3 regions of the Bacillus sp. AL-1R genome follow, and region 3 is predicted to be linked to each of the others. Evidence: a T-box and tRNA genes for the amino acid it is inferred to sense, from the RefSeq annotation. Region 3 holds a T-box; the other regions hold tRNA genes.
The links. A T-box is a leader RNA that pairs with one kind of tRNA and senses whether it is charged. The one in region 3 lies ahead of pheS (phenylalanine--tRNA ligase subunit alpha), so its partner is inferred to be a tRNA-Phe.
Positions count from the first base shown of each region.

Region 1: it has a tRNA-Phe gene. The T-box ahead of pheS (phenylalanine--tRNA ligase subunit alpha) is inferred to sense a tRNA for this amino acid. The anticodon was not compared.
Region 2: it has a tRNA-Phe gene. The T-box ahead of pheS (phenylalanine--tRNA ligase subunit alpha) is inferred to sense a tRNA for this amino acid. The anticodon was not compared.

Region 1 covers NZ_CP197469.1:3,695,749-3,700,130, reverse strand. Annotated here, with positions in the region: rRNA gene ACSBO6_RS17880 (23S ribosomal RNA) at 1-972, shown strand, start outside; rRNA gene rrf (5S ribosomal RNA) at 1,093-1,208, shown strand; tRNA gene ACSBO6_RS17870 (tRNA-Val) at 1,214-1,289, shown strand; tRNA gene ACSBO6_RS17865 (tRNA-Thr) at 1,293-1,365, shown strand; tRNA gene ACSBO6_RS17860 (tRNA-Lys) at 1,374-1,449, shown strand; tRNA gene ACSBO6_RS17855 (tRNA-Leu) at 1,471-1,553, shown strand; tRNA gene ACSBO6_RS17850 (tRNA-Gly) at 1,576-1,650, shown strand; tRNA gene ACSBO6_RS17845 (tRNA-Leu) at 1,659-1,747, shown strand; tRNA gene ACSBO6_RS17840 (tRNA-Arg) at 1,758-1,834, shown strand; tRNA gene ACSBO6_RS17835 (tRNA-Pro) at 1,859-1,935, shown strand; tRNA gene ACSBO6_RS17830 (tRNA-Ala) at 1,946-2,018, shown strand; tRNA gene ACSBO6_RS17825 (tRNA-Met) at 2,046-2,119, shown strand; tRNA gene ACSBO6_RS17820 (tRNA-Ile) at 2,129-2,205, shown strand; tRNA gene ACSBO6_RS17815 (tRNA-Ser) at 2,214-2,306, shown strand; tRNA gene ACSBO6_RS17810 (tRNA-Met) at 2,656-2,732, shown strand; tRNA gene ACSBO6_RS17805 (tRNA-Asp) at 2,736-2,811, shown strand; tRNA gene ACSBO6_RS17800 (tRNA-Phe) at 2,820-2,895, shown strand; tRNA gene ACSBO6_RS17795 (tRNA-Thr) at 2,930-3,002, shown strand; tRNA gene ACSBO6_RS17790 (tRNA-His) at 3,012-3,087, shown strand; tRNA gene ACSBO6_RS17785 (tRNA-Gly) at 3,094-3,164, shown strand; tRNA gene ACSBO6_RS17780 (tRNA-Ile) at 3,182-3,258, shown strand; tRNA gene ACSBO6_RS17775 (tRNA-Asn) at 3,278-3,352, shown strand; tRNA gene ACSBO6_RS17770 (tRNA-Ser) at 3,359-3,449, shown strand; tRNA gene ACSBO6_RS17765 (tRNA-Glu) at 3,460-3,531, shown strand; gene ACSBO6_RS17760 (hypothetical protein) at 3,709-3,903, shown strand; gene ACSBO6_RS17755 (bifunctional transcriptional activator/DNA repair enzyme AdaA) at 4,250-4,382, shown strand, end outside.
Region 2 covers NZ_CP197469.1:583,205-587,586, reverse strand. Annotated here, with positions in the region: gene ACSBO6_RS02865 (hypothetical protein) at 1-300, opposite strand, end outside; tRNA gene ACSBO6_RS02860 (tRNA-Leu) at 682-764, opposite strand; tRNA gene ACSBO6_RS02855 (tRNA-Leu) at 856-941, opposite strand; tRNA gene ACSBO6_RS02850 (tRNA-Cys) at 959-1,029, opposite strand; tRNA gene ACSBO6_RS02845 (tRNA-Gly) at 1,036-1,110, opposite strand; tRNA gene ACSBO6_RS02840 (tRNA-Gln) at 1,116-1,190, opposite strand; tRNA gene ACSBO6_RS02835 (tRNA-His) at 1,268-1,343, opposite strand; tRNA gene ACSBO6_RS02830 (tRNA-Trp) at 1,360-1,433, opposite strand; tRNA gene ACSBO6_RS02825 (tRNA-Tyr) at 1,439-1,523, opposite strand; tRNA gene ACSBO6_RS02820 (tRNA-Thr) at 1,534-1,606, opposite strand; tRNA gene ACSBO6_RS02815 (tRNA-Phe) at 1,786-1,861, opposite strand; tRNA gene ACSBO6_RS02810 (tRNA-Asp) at 1,870-1,945, opposite strand; tRNA gene ACSBO6_RS02805 (tRNA-Met) at 1,949-2,025, opposite strand; tRNA gene ACSBO6_RS02800 (tRNA-Val) at 2,223-2,298, opposite strand; tRNA gene ACSBO6_RS02795 (tRNA-Glu) at 2,308-2,382, opposite strand; tRNA gene ACSBO6_RS02790 (tRNA-Ser) at 2,406-2,497, opposite strand; tRNA gene ACSBO6_RS02785 (tRNA-Asn) at 2,502-2,576, opposite strand; rRNA gene rrf (5S ribosomal RNA) at 2,587-2,702, opposite strand; rRNA gene ACSBO6_RS02775 (23S ribosomal RNA) at 2,824-4,382, opposite strand, start outside.
Region 3 covers NZ_CP197469.1:3,473,529-3,477,910, reverse strand. Annotated here, with positions in the region: gene ACSBO6_RS16700 (glycine betaine ABC transporter substrate-binding protein) at 1-1,198, shown strand, start outside; gene sspI (small acid-soluble spore protein SspI) at 1,265-1,474, opposite strand; gene ACSBO6_RS16690 (TrmH family RNA methyltransferase) at 1,577-2,326, shown strand; T-box leader at 2,461-2,707, shown strand; gene pheS (phenylalanine--tRNA ligase subunit alpha) at 2,764-3,798, shown strand; gene pheT (phenylalanine--tRNA ligase subunit beta) at 3,818-4,382, shown strand, end outside.

The sequences.
Region 1 (4,382 bases), 220 kb from region 3:
GGTAGCGAAATTCCTTGTCGGGTAAGTTCCGACCCGCACGAAAGGCGTAACGATTTGGGCACTGTCTCAACCATAGACTCGGTGAAATTATAGTACCTGTGAAGATGCAGGTTACCCGCGACAGGACGGAAAGACCCCGTGGAGCTTTACTGCAGCTTGATATTGAATTTTGGTACAGCTTGTACAGGATAGGTAGGAGCCTGAGAAGCCGGAGCGCTAGCTTCGGTGGAGGCGTCGGTGGGATACTACCCTGGCTGTATTGAAATTCTAACCTAGAGCCGTGATCCGGCTCGGAGACAGTGTCAGGTGGGCAGTTTGACTGGGGCGGTCGCCTCCTAAAGAGTAACGGAGGCGCCCAAAGGTTCCCTCAGAATGGTTGGAAATCATTCGAAGAGTGTAAAGGCATAAGGGAGCTTGACTGCGAGACCTACAAGTCGAGCAGGGACGAAAGTCGGGCTTAGTGATCCGGTGGTTCCGCATGGAAGGGCCATCGCTCAACGGATAAAAGCTACCCCGGGGATAACAGGCTTATCTCCCCCAAGAGTCCACATCGACGGGGAGGTTTGGCACCTCGATGTCGGCTCATCGCATCCTGGGGCTGTAGTCGGTCCCAAGGGTTGGGCTGTTCGCCCATTAAAGCGGTACGCGAGCTGGGTTCAGAACGTCGTGAGACAGTTCGGTCCCTATCCGTCGTGGGCGCAGGAAATTTGAGAGGAGCTGTCCTTAGTACGAGAGGACCGGGATGGACACACCGCTGGTGTACCAGTTGTTCTGCCAAGAGCATGGCTGGGTAGCTATGTGTGGAAGGGATAAGTGCTGAAAGCATCTAAGCATGAAGCCCCCCTCAAGATGAGATTTCCCATAGCGTTAAGCTAGTAAGACCCCTGAGAGACGATCAGGTTGATAGGTCAGAGGTGGAAGCGTGGTGACACGTGGAGCTGACTGATACTAATCGGTCGAGGACTTAACTAACAAGTTTGATAATGACATTATCTAGTTTTGAAGGTACAAAAATTATTATAAAAAACTTCAAAAAAGTTATTGACTTTAAAATGAAATTTGATATAATAATTAATGTCCTAAAGAAAAGAATCAAGTGATGATAGCGAAGAGGTCACACCCGTTCCCATACCGAACACGGCAGTTAAGCTCTTCAGCGTCGATGGTAGTTGGGGGTTTCCCCCTGTGAGAGTAGAACGTCGCTTGGTTTGATGGAGGATTAGCTCAGCTGGGAGAGCACCTGCCTTACAAGCAGGGGGTCGGCGGTTCGAGCCCGTCATCCTCCACCATATGCCGACTTAGCTCAATTGGTAGAGCAACTGACTTGTAATCAGTAGGTTGGGGGTTCAAGTCCTCTAGTCGGCACTCTTTATGAGCCATTAGCTCAGTAGGTAGAGCATCTGACTTTTAATCAGAGGGTCGAAGGTTCGAATCCTTCATGGCTCACCATTTTCTAAAAAAGAAAATATTGCGGGTGTGGCGGAATTGGCAGACGCGCTAGACTTAGGATCTAGTACTTCGGTGTGGGGGTTCGAGTCCCTTCACCCGCACCATTTATCTTGTTAATCAGTATATGCGGAAGTAGTTCAGTGGTAGAATACAACCTTGCCAAGGTTGGGGTCGCGGGTTCGAACCCCGTCTTCCGCTCCATATATACTGCCGGGGTGGTGGAATTGGCAGACACACAGGACTTAAAATCCTGCGGTTGGTGACAACCGTGCCGGTTCGAGTCCGGCCCTCGGCACCATTTATAATATGCGCCCGTAGCTCAATTGGATAGAGCGTTTGACTACGGATCAAAAGGTTATGGGTTCGAGTCCTTTCGGGCGCGCCATATTGTATCACCTGTAATTCTAAACGGGAAGTGGCTCAGCTTGGTAGAGCACCTGGTTTGGGACCAGGGGGTCGCAGGTTCAAATCCTGTCTTCCCGACCATTAAAAACATGGGGCCTTAGCTCAGCTGGGAGAGCGCCTGCCTTGCACGCAGGAGGTCAGCGGTTCGATCCCGCTAGGCTCCACTTGGACAAATTAAATTGATTTATTATGGCGGTGTAGCTCAGCTGGCTAGAGCGTACGGTTCATACCCGTGAGGTCGTGGGTTCGACTCCCTCCGCCGCTACTTATTTAAGGACCTTTAGCTCAGCTGGTTAGAGCAGACGGCTCATAACCGTCCGGTCGTAGGTTCGAGTCCTACAAGGTCCACCACTTATAATGGAGTAATACCCAAGTCTGGCTGAAGGGATCGGTCTTGAAAACCGACAGGGGTGTAACAGCCCGCGGGGGTTCGAATCCCTCTTACTCCTCCATTTTTATTAAATTAACAAATTGAATTTAATGGATCTAATTTAAATAGTATCCACATTATCGCGGGGTGGAGCACGAACGAATATGCTTCGAAGAAATTACTTCAGCATACCAATCGAGCCGCTACTTGCATAATCATCCTGAGATTGGGATGGTCTTAACAAAATTAATATTCATGGAATTATATAAAATAGTATCCACATTATCGCGGGGTGGAGCACGAACGAATATGCTTCGAAGAAATTACTTCAGCATACCAATCGAGCCGCTACTTGCATAATCATCCTGAGATTGGGATGGTCTTAACAAAATTAATATTCATGGAACTATATAAAATAGTATCCACATTATCGCGGGGTGGAGCAGTCTGGTAGCTCGTCGGGCTCATAACCCGAAGGTCGCAGGTTCAAATCCTGTCCCCGCAACCAAATGGTCCCGTGGTGTAGCGGTTAACATGCCTGCCTGTCACGCAGGAGATCGCCGGTTCGATCCCGGTCGGGACCGCCATTTAAGATGGCTCGGTAGCTCAGTCGGTAGAGCAGAGGACTGAAAATCCTCGTGTCGGCGGTTCGATTCCGTCCCGAGCCACCATCTTAAAAAAATGGCAACAAACAATATTTATTTCGCCGACTTAGCTCAATTGGTAGAGCAACTGACTTGTAATCAGTAGGTTGGGGGTTCAAGTCCTCTAGTCGGCACTCTTTATGGCGATCGTGGCGAAGTGGTTAACGCATCGGATTGTGGTTCCGACACTCGTGGGTTCGATTCCCATCGGTCGCCCCATATTTTGCGGGTGTAGTTTAATGGTAAAATAGAAGCCTTCCAAGCTTCGGTCGTGGGTTCGATTCCCATCACCCGCTTTTTTATAAAATTTAATGGGCCTATAGCTCAGCTGGTTAGAGCGCACGCCTGATAAGCGTGAGGTCGATGGTTCGAGTCCATTTAGGCCCACCATTAAATTTATAATTATTTTTCCGCAGTAGCTCAGTGGTAGAGCACTCGGCTGTTAACCGAGTGGTCGTAGGTTCGAACCCTACCTGCGGAGCCATATTATAGAGAAGTACCCAAGTGGCTCAAGGGGCTCCCCTGCTAAGGGAGTAGATCGGGTAACCGGTGCGAGGGTTCGAATCCCTTCTTCTCTGCCATATTTTTTTTGGCCCGTTGGTCAAGCGGTTAAGACACCGCCCTTTCACGGCGGTAACACGGGTTCGAGTCCCGTACGGGTCATATCTAAAGCTCAGTTATTTGTGATAACACAGGTAACTGAGCTTTTTTGTCTTTTAATACGGCTCTATACTTTATGTTGGGGTATGTACACAATTTTAGATAAAAAACACGTAACTTCCAATATTCGTTATACTTGAATTGTCGAGAAACAAGTTAAACGAATGGAGTTACGTGTAAATGAATTCTAACATAGATATACTAGGTCTAGTGACAAAAGTAGAGGAACAATATAAATGTCAACTTAATATAGATTCGGGTATTAATGATGTACCATTTTGGAGGTCAGTAGGGGTACCAATAGAATTTTATAAAGGTTTTTTAAGCTTCACAATTGTGTCAGCTAGTATAACTAGTCATGTATGGGCGGCATGATGTAATACTTGTGGAAAACCGTTGTTATCAGTGCTTTTTTACTTCAAATAATAACCTCTTCCTTTTCAATTTCTACCAAGTAAAAGTATCTTTTAAAAAGACCCTCCTTTTTCCCATTTTATTTTATATAACAAGTGAACGGACGTGAACTATAAATGTCAACTTAAACATGTACATTTTCGATTATTTAAATATGTACAAAATCACTCATTCTTCTTTGAAAGATGTTGCATAATACTGTATGATTCCTCAACAACGTTTATTTAAATTAGAGAGCAAGAAGAAATTGAAAGCAAGCGCATTATCTTAGTGTTAAAATGTGAATAGCTAAAGGTGAGGTGATTAAATGAGTGGATTAAATAATGAGGTCATGTGGAATGCAGTTGAATCATGCGATGAAAACTATGATGGAGTATTTATTTATGCAGTTAAGTCCACTAGGATTTGTTGTAAACCTTCTTGTAAGTCAAGAATCCCAT
Region 2 (4,382 bases), 1.6 Mb from region 3:
TACATTGCTAAGTATTTTTTCAAAATATGTGAGAATAGATTCCAATTCAGATTTTTTATCTTCCCAAGCTGGAGAGTTTGGATTTTTGAATTGTTGATAATTTAACCAACCAGTTAAATTATTTAATATATCGTGTGTTCTTGCAATATCTGCTCCTTCCTTTGAAGCTGGAGGAATCTTTTCTTTGTCATATTTTATATTTGCAACATGATATTCATTTTTAAAAACAATAATTTTAACTATTTTCCAAGATAAAAATGAAACAGCAATCAAACCTACAAACAACAAACCAATTTTCAAATATTTATTTATTGCAACTCACTCCTTTTGTCTACATACTCATAATAATTTTAACATTAATATTGTAAAGAGTTGGTTTGAAAATTCAAAAAAATTCCTTGTAGAACGATTTACTATCTACTGGTAAATTCCTTTGCGTACTAGTAAATCATCGCAACGCATGACTTCTTTTACTAGCTAGCAATCTCGTGTTAATGCACGTTGTTTACAATCCGCTTTCTTGCATAGGATCAATATAAAATGTTTAATATCAATTTCTGTCATTGTCACTAAAGGTTTCTTATCAGCTGACAACATTATTTGGAGATATTTTGCCATGTGCAAGAAAAACAAAAAAAGCTTTGCACAATTAGTGCAAAGCTTTTTTTGTTAGCATTTATATAGCGGTGACAGGACTTGAACCTGCACATCCGTGAAGATACCTGATTTTGAGTCAGGCGTGTCTGCCATTCCACCACACCGCCAAAGTTATACAATAATTATAATATATGAAAGACAAATTGTCCAATCAAATCTGAAATTAAAAACCTCTTACAAAGTAAGAGGTTTTTTTGATGCCGAGGGCCGGACTCGAACCGGCACGGTTGTCACCAACCGCAGGATTTTAAGTCCTGTGTGTCTGCCAATTCCACCACCCCGGCGTGGGGTAAAATCTAAAAGGCGGTAACCGGATTTGAACCGATGATAAAGGTTTTGCAGACCTCTGCCTTACCACTTGGCTATACCGCCGTAATTTGGAGCGGAAGACGGGGCTCGAACCCGCGACCCCAACCTTGGCAAGGTTGTATTCTACCACTGAACTACTTCCGCATAAATGGCTGGGCTACCTGGATTCGAACCAGGGCATGACGGAATCAAAATCCGTTGCCTTACCGCTTGGCTATAGCCCATTAATTAAGAACTTTATATACTATATTCAATTTATTATAAATTATATTACTCACTTGAGCAATCGTTATAAATTATATGGGGCGACCGATGGGAATCGAACCCACGAGTGTCGGAACCACAATCCGATGCGTTAACCACTTCGCCACGATCGCCATTATTTTATTTAATTGGCAGGGGCAGTAGGAATCGAACCCACACCAAAGGTTTTGGAGACCTCTATTCTACCGTTAAACTATGCCCCTATAAATGGTGGAGGGGGACGGATTCGAACCGCCGAACCCACAGGGAGCGGATTTACAGTCCGCCGCGTTTAGCCACTTCGCTACCCCTCCGGTTAAAGAGTGCCGACTAGAGGACTTGAACCCCCAACCTACTGATTACAAGTCAGTTGCTCTACCAATTGAGCTAAGTCGGCGTATTAATTTATTTATTGCCATATTTAGTTCGTTTCTTAGTCGTCCTTGTCTCAGTAAGAATTTCAAGATGTTGCTCGACAAGTACGCTGAGGTCTTGCTACGAAGTTTATTCGTTCGTGCTCTACCAATTGAGCTAAGTCGGCGTATTAAAATTTATTTGTTGCCATATTTTTCAAGATGGTGGCTCGGGACGGAATCGAACCGCCGACACGAGGATTTTCAGTCCTCTGCTCTACCGACTGAGCTACCGAGCCATCTTAAATGGCGGTCCCGACCGGGATCGAACCGGCGATCTCCTGCGTGACAGGCAGGCATGTTAACCGCTACACCACGGGACCATTTGGTTGCGGGGACAGGATTTGAACCTGCGACCTTCGGGTTATGAGCCCGACGAGCTACCAGACTGCTCCACCCCGCGATAATGTGGATACTATTTTTTATAGTTCCATGAAAGTTATTTTGTTAAGACCATCCCAATCTCAGGATGATTTTGCAAGTAGCAGCTCGATTGGTATGCTGAAGTAATTTCTTCGAAGCATATTCGTTCGTGCTCCACCCCGCGATAATGTGGATACTATTTAATATAGTTCCATGAAAGTTATTTTGTTAATTAAATGGTGGAGGATGACGGGCTCGAACCGCCGACCCCCTGCTTGTAAGGCAGGTGCTCTCCCAGCTGAGCTAATCCTCCGTAATAAAATGGTGACCCGTACGGGACTCGAACCCGTGTTACCGCCGTGAAAGGGCGGTGTCTTAACCGCTTGACCAACGGGCCAGTACAATAGTGCTGTAAATATGTGGCGGAGAGCAAGGGATTTGAACCCTTGAGACAGGGTTACCCGCCTACACGATTTCCAATCGTGCTCCTTCGGCCACTCGGACAGCTCTCCAAAATGGCTCCGCAGGTAGGATTCGAACCTACGACCACTCGGTTAACAGCCGAGTGCTCTACCACTGAGCTACTGCGGAATAATGATAAACCAAGCGACGTTCTACTCTCACAGGGGGAAACCCCCAACTACCATCGACGCTGAAGAGCTTAACTGCCGTGTTCGGTATGGGAACGGGTGTGACCTCTTCGCTATCATCACTTGATTCAATTTCTTAAGGACAATAACTATTATATCAAATTTCACTTAAAAGTCAATGACTTTTTTGAAGTTTTTTATAATGTTTTTTGCACCTTCAAAACTAGATAATGTCATCATCAAACTTGTTAGTTAAGTCCTCGACCGATTAGTATCAGTCAGCTCCACGTGTCACCACGCTTCCACCTCTGACCTATCAACCTGATCGTCTCTCAGGGGTCTTACTAGCTTAACGCTATGGGAAATCTCATCTTGAGGGGGGCTTCATGCTTAGATGCTTTCAGCACTTATCCCTTCCACACATAGCTACCCAGCCATGCTCTTGGCAGAACAACTGGTACACCAGCGGTGTGTCCATCCCGGTCCTCTCGTACTAAGGACAGCTCCTCTCAAATTTCCTGCGCCCACGACGGATAGGGACCGAACTGTCTCACGACGTTCTGAACCCAGCTCGCGTACCGCTTTAATGGGCGAACAGCCCAACCCTTGGGACCGACTACAGCCCCAGGATGCGATGAGCCGACATCGAGGTGCCAAACCTCCCCGTCGATGTGGACTCTTGGGGGAGATAAGCCTGTTATCCCCGGGGTAGCTTTTATCCGTTGAGCGATGGCCCTTCCATGCGGAACCACCGGATCACTAAGCCCGACTTTCGTCCCTGCTCGACTTGTAGGTCTCGCAGTCAAGCTCCCTTATGCCTTTACACTCTTCGAATGATTTCCAACCATTCTGAGGGAACCTTTGGGCGCCTCCGTTACTCTTTAGGAGGCGACCGCCCCAGTCAAACTGCCCACCTGACACTGTCTCCGAGCCGGATCACGGCTCTAGGTTAGAATTTCAATACAGCCAGGGTAGTATCCCACCGACGCCTCCACCGAAGCTAGCGCTCCGGCTTCTCAGGCTCCTACCTATCCTGTACAAGCTGTACCAAAATTCAATATCAAGCTGCAGTAAAGCTCCACGGGGTCTTTCCGTCCTGTCGCGGGTAACCTGCATCTTCACAGGTACTATAATTTCACCGAGTCTATGGTTGAGACAGTGCCCAAATCGTTACGCCTTTCGTGCGGGTCGGAACTTACCCGACAAGGAATTTCGCTACCTTAGGACCGTTATAGTTACGGCCGCCGTTTACTGGGGCTTCAATTCAGAGCTTCTCCCGTAAGGGATAACCCCTCCTCTTAACCTTCCAGCACCGGGCAGGCGTCAGCCCCTATACTTCGCCTTGCGGCTTCGCAGAGACCTGTGTTTTTGCTAAACAGTCGCTTGGGCCTTTTCACTGCGGCTCTCCCGGGCATACACCCAAAAGAGCACCCCTTCTCCCGAAGTTACGGGGTCATTTTGCCGAGTTCCTTAACCATAGTTCTCTCGCTCACCTTAGGATTCTCTCCTCGCCTACCTGTGTCGGTTTGCGGTACAGGCACCTATTTCCTCGCTAGAAGCTTTTCTTGGCAGCGTAGAATCAGGAACTTCGGTACTATATTTCCCTCGCCATCACAACTCAGCCTTATGATGTGCGGATTTGCCTACACATCAGCCTAATTGCTTGGACGCGCATATCCAGCAGCGCGCTTACCCTATCTTTCTGCGTCCCTCCATCGCTCAAACGGAAATGAGGTGGTACAGGAATATCAACCTGTTGTCCATCGCCTACGCCTGTCGGCCTCGGCTTAGGTCCTGACTAACCCTG
Region 3 (4,382 bases):
AATAGAGGCATCTAATGCTTTTGGATCAACAACATGGCAAAGACTCTTTAAAGTGCAACTACCATTAGCAGCTCCTACAATTTTAGCTGGTATCAATCAAAGTATTATGCTTGCATTATCGATGGTCGTTATTTCATCACTAGTAGGTGCTCCTGGATTAGGTGCAGAAGTTTATCGTGCCGTAACCCAGATTAAAGTAGGGGAAGGATTCGAGGCAGGAATTTCAATTGTTATTGTTGCAATTATTCTTGATCGTATTTCTCAAAACCTTCGTCAACCGGCTTACGGGAAAAAAATGGCAAAAAAATATGTTTATGGACTAATTGCACTAATCTTTTGTATTACCGCTATTTCAGTTGCATTTACGGGTGATAAAACACAAAAATCGTCTTCAAATAATATAGGTTCTCAAGTTAATTATGAGATTACCGGGATTGATCCAGGAGCTGGGTTAATGAAAGCAACTGAAAAAGCAATGAAGGATTACGACTTAAAGGATTGGACATTAAAAGAAGGTTCTTCTGCAGCGATGACTGCTGAATTGAAAAAAGCATATGAAAATAAAGAACCGATTATCGTTACTGGATGGACGCCACACTGGATGTTTTCGAAGTATAAGTTAAAGTATTTAGAAGATCCAAAAGGCTCATTTGGTAAGGATGAATCAATTCATACAATAGTTAGAAAAGGATTAAAAGAAGATATTCCTGGTGCATATACGATATTAGATAACTTCTCATGGAAACCATCTGATATGGAAGAAGTGATGGGTGATATCCAAGATGGTATGAAACCAGATAAAGCAGCAGAAAAATGGATTAAAAAGCATCAAAATCAAGTAAATAGTTGGACGAAAGATTCTTCAAAAGGACACGGTGAAAAAATTAGTTTAGTTTATGTTTCATGGGAATCTGAAGTTGCCAGCACAAATGTCATTGGAAAAGTGCTAGAAAATCAAGGATATGACGTTACATTAAAACAAATTGAGGCAGGACCGATGTTTGCAGGTATTGCAGATGGAAGTGCAGATGCAATGGTTGCAGCGTGGCTACCCACAACTCACAAAGATTACATGAATGAATATAAAAAACAACTAGTCGATCTTGGACCAAATTTAAAAGGGACAAAGTTAGGTTTAGTCGTGCCAGAATATATGAAGATTAATTCGATTGATGATTTAAAAGATAAAACGAACTAACCAAAAAGGACTAACGTAAAGTTAAAATCTTACGTTAGTCCTTTTTTATGTTTTTAACAGATTAGATTACTGGCTTACTCCATTTTCTAAAACTGTAAGTAGTTCATGCTTTTGGTTTTCTGAAGCGTGATTCCAAAAAACTTCAAGAAGTACACCTAAACCTGGTAATACTTTTTCCTCGCCACTTTGAATCGCATCTACAATTGTTGCTTCTAATTGATCACTTTTATTACCTGAAATATTGTGAAGAACTGCTCCGCGAATATTAAAATTCATTTGGATTCTCCTTTCATATTAAGCTTAATGTAGTATTTGTAAACGGAAACGATTTTATGTATGATAAACGATAAGAGATACGATGAAAGGTAAAGGAAATTTATGAAACAAATTGATTCCATACAAAATAATTCTGTGAAGGCTTGGAAAAAGCTACATACAAAAAAAGGAAGAGATAAAGCTAAACAATATATCGTAGAAGGTTTTCATTTAGTCGAAGAGGCAATTAAGCATGATGCACCGATTCTTCATTTATTAATCAGTGAAGATATTGACTTACCTTCTAATTTTTCAACAGGTTCCTTTGAGATTACGTATATATCTAAAGAGGTTAGCAAGGAATTAAGCGAAACAGAAACATCTCAAGGTATTTTTGCAATTATTGAATTTTCATTTGTAAGAATTGATTTTGAGAAAGTGTCAAAAATATTATTAATTGATGAAGTTCAGGATCCAGGGAATGTTGGAACAATGATTCGAACAGCAGATGCTGCTGGTTTTGATGGCGTTATTTTAGGTTCAGGTACAAGTGACCTATATAATGCTAAAACAATTCGATCCACCCAAGGATCACTATTCCATTTACCGATATTACGTGGTGATTTAGTTGAAGCAGTTTCGAATTTAAAAGAAAAAGGAATAACTGTTTACGGGACATCTCTTCAAAATGCAAAACCATTTAATGAGGTAAACGTTTCAAATCGTTTTGCCATTATTGTAGGGAATGAAGGTAAAGGTGTGAATTCAACATTACTCTCATTAACCGATGAAAATCTTTATATTCCGATTTATGGTAAAGCTGAATCATTAAACGTTGCTATTGCAGCAGGGATTCTAATGTATAGTCTGTGAAAAAATAATAGAAGCCTCATCCTGAGCGCTCTCTAGGACAGTAAAAATGATATAAATCAATTAGTAAATAATTATGTTGAGCAGTTGCATTAATTGAAAAAAATCAATATAATTAATTAAGAAAATTTAATACATAAAAAGCTTTGACAGAGAATAGTAAATTTGACTCTCTATCTAGGGAAAAGGTGCCGTAGACTGTAAGCACTTTTATAGTAGACCAAATTGAATTCACCTCTTGAGCTAGCGCCGGGACCATTTTTAAATGTAAAGGCGACTCGGTCTATCTAAGTAGATCGTTATATGAATGAAGTGAGCAGTTAGTTTCTAAAGATATATTAACTGTTAATTAGGGTGGTACCGCGATCAATCCTCGTCCCTTTTTTGGGAGCGAGGTTTTTTTATGTTTAAATTTAAGGTTTTGAATAGGAGGATTATTTATGCAAGAGCGTTTAGTTTCTTTACAAACAGAAGCGATTAAGCAAATAGAAGAAGCAAAAGATTTAAAAGCATTAAATGAAATAAGAATTGCTTATCTAGGAAAAAAAGGTCCGATTACTGAGGCAATGAAAGCAATGAAGGATTTAACTCCAGAAGAGCGCCCAAAAATGGGGGCTGTTGCTAATGAAGTACGTGCGGCAATCCAAGAAAAACTTGAAGCAAAACAAGTTGTATTAGAACAAAATGCAATTAATGAAAAATTAGAAAGTGAATCAATTGACGTAACACTTCCAGGAAGACCAGTTCATGCAGGTGGAGCTCATCCATTAAGAGCGGTAATTCAAGAAATTGAAGATTTATTTATTGGAATGGGATATGAAATTGCTGAAGGTCCAGAAGTTGAGAAGGACTATTATAATTTCGAAGCTTTAAATTTACCAAAAGGACATCCGGCTCGTGATATGCAGGATTCATTCTATATTTCTGAAGAAACATTAATGAGAACTCATACTTCACCTGTTCAAGCCAGAACAATGGAAGCAAACGTGGAAAAAGGTCCAATTAAAATAATTTGTCCTGGTAAAGTTTATCGCCGTGATGACGATGATGCTACACATTCTCATCAATTTATGCAAATCGAAGGTCTTGTAATTGGTGAAAACATTTCAATGAGTGATTTAAAAGGTACTTTACAACTTTTTGCGAAGAAAATGTTTGGTGAAGATCGTGAAATTCGCTTACGCCCAAGCTTCTTCCCATTCACTGAGCCTTCAGTAGAAATGGATATTTCTTGTATGAAATGTGGAGGAAAAGGCTGTAACATGTGTAAGCACACTGGATGGATTGAAATTTTAGGTGCGGGAATGGTACATCCAAACGTACTTGAGATGGCTGGATATAATCCGAAAGAAGTTCAAGGATTCGCTTTTGGTATGGGTCCAGAACGTATTGCATTATTAAAATATGGTATTGATGATATTCGTCATTTCTATACGAACGATATAAGATTCTTAAAGCAATTCCAACAAATGTAAGGTAGGAGGGGACTAAAACATGTTTGTATCAACAAAATGGTTACAAGAATACGTTGATTTAAGTGGTGTTACACCAGACGAACTTGCAAAATTAATCACTAAAGCAGGTATTGAAGTTGAAGGTGTTGATCATCTTTCAGAAGGAATTAAAAATGTTGTTGTTGGTTATGTAATGGAACGTGAACAACATCCAGAGGCAGATAAATTATCAAAATGTACTGTTGATGTTGGCGAAGAGCAACCAGTACAAATTATTTGTGGCGCACCGAATGTTGCTAAAGGTCAAAAAGTGATCGTGGCAAAGGTAGGCGCTGTTTTACCGGGGAATTTCAAAATTAAAAAAGCAAAATTACGTGGTGAAGTTTCTGAAGGAATGATTTGCTCTCTTCAAGAATTAGGCATTGAAGGAAAAGTAGTTGCAAAAGAATTCTCAAATGGAATCTTTGTTTTACCAAGTGATGCTGAAGTTGGAGCAAGTGCATTAGACGTACTATATCGTGATGATGCTGTATTAGAACTTGGATTAACACCAAACCGTGCTGATTGCTTAAATATGATCGGTGTTGCCTACGAGGTAGCTGCAA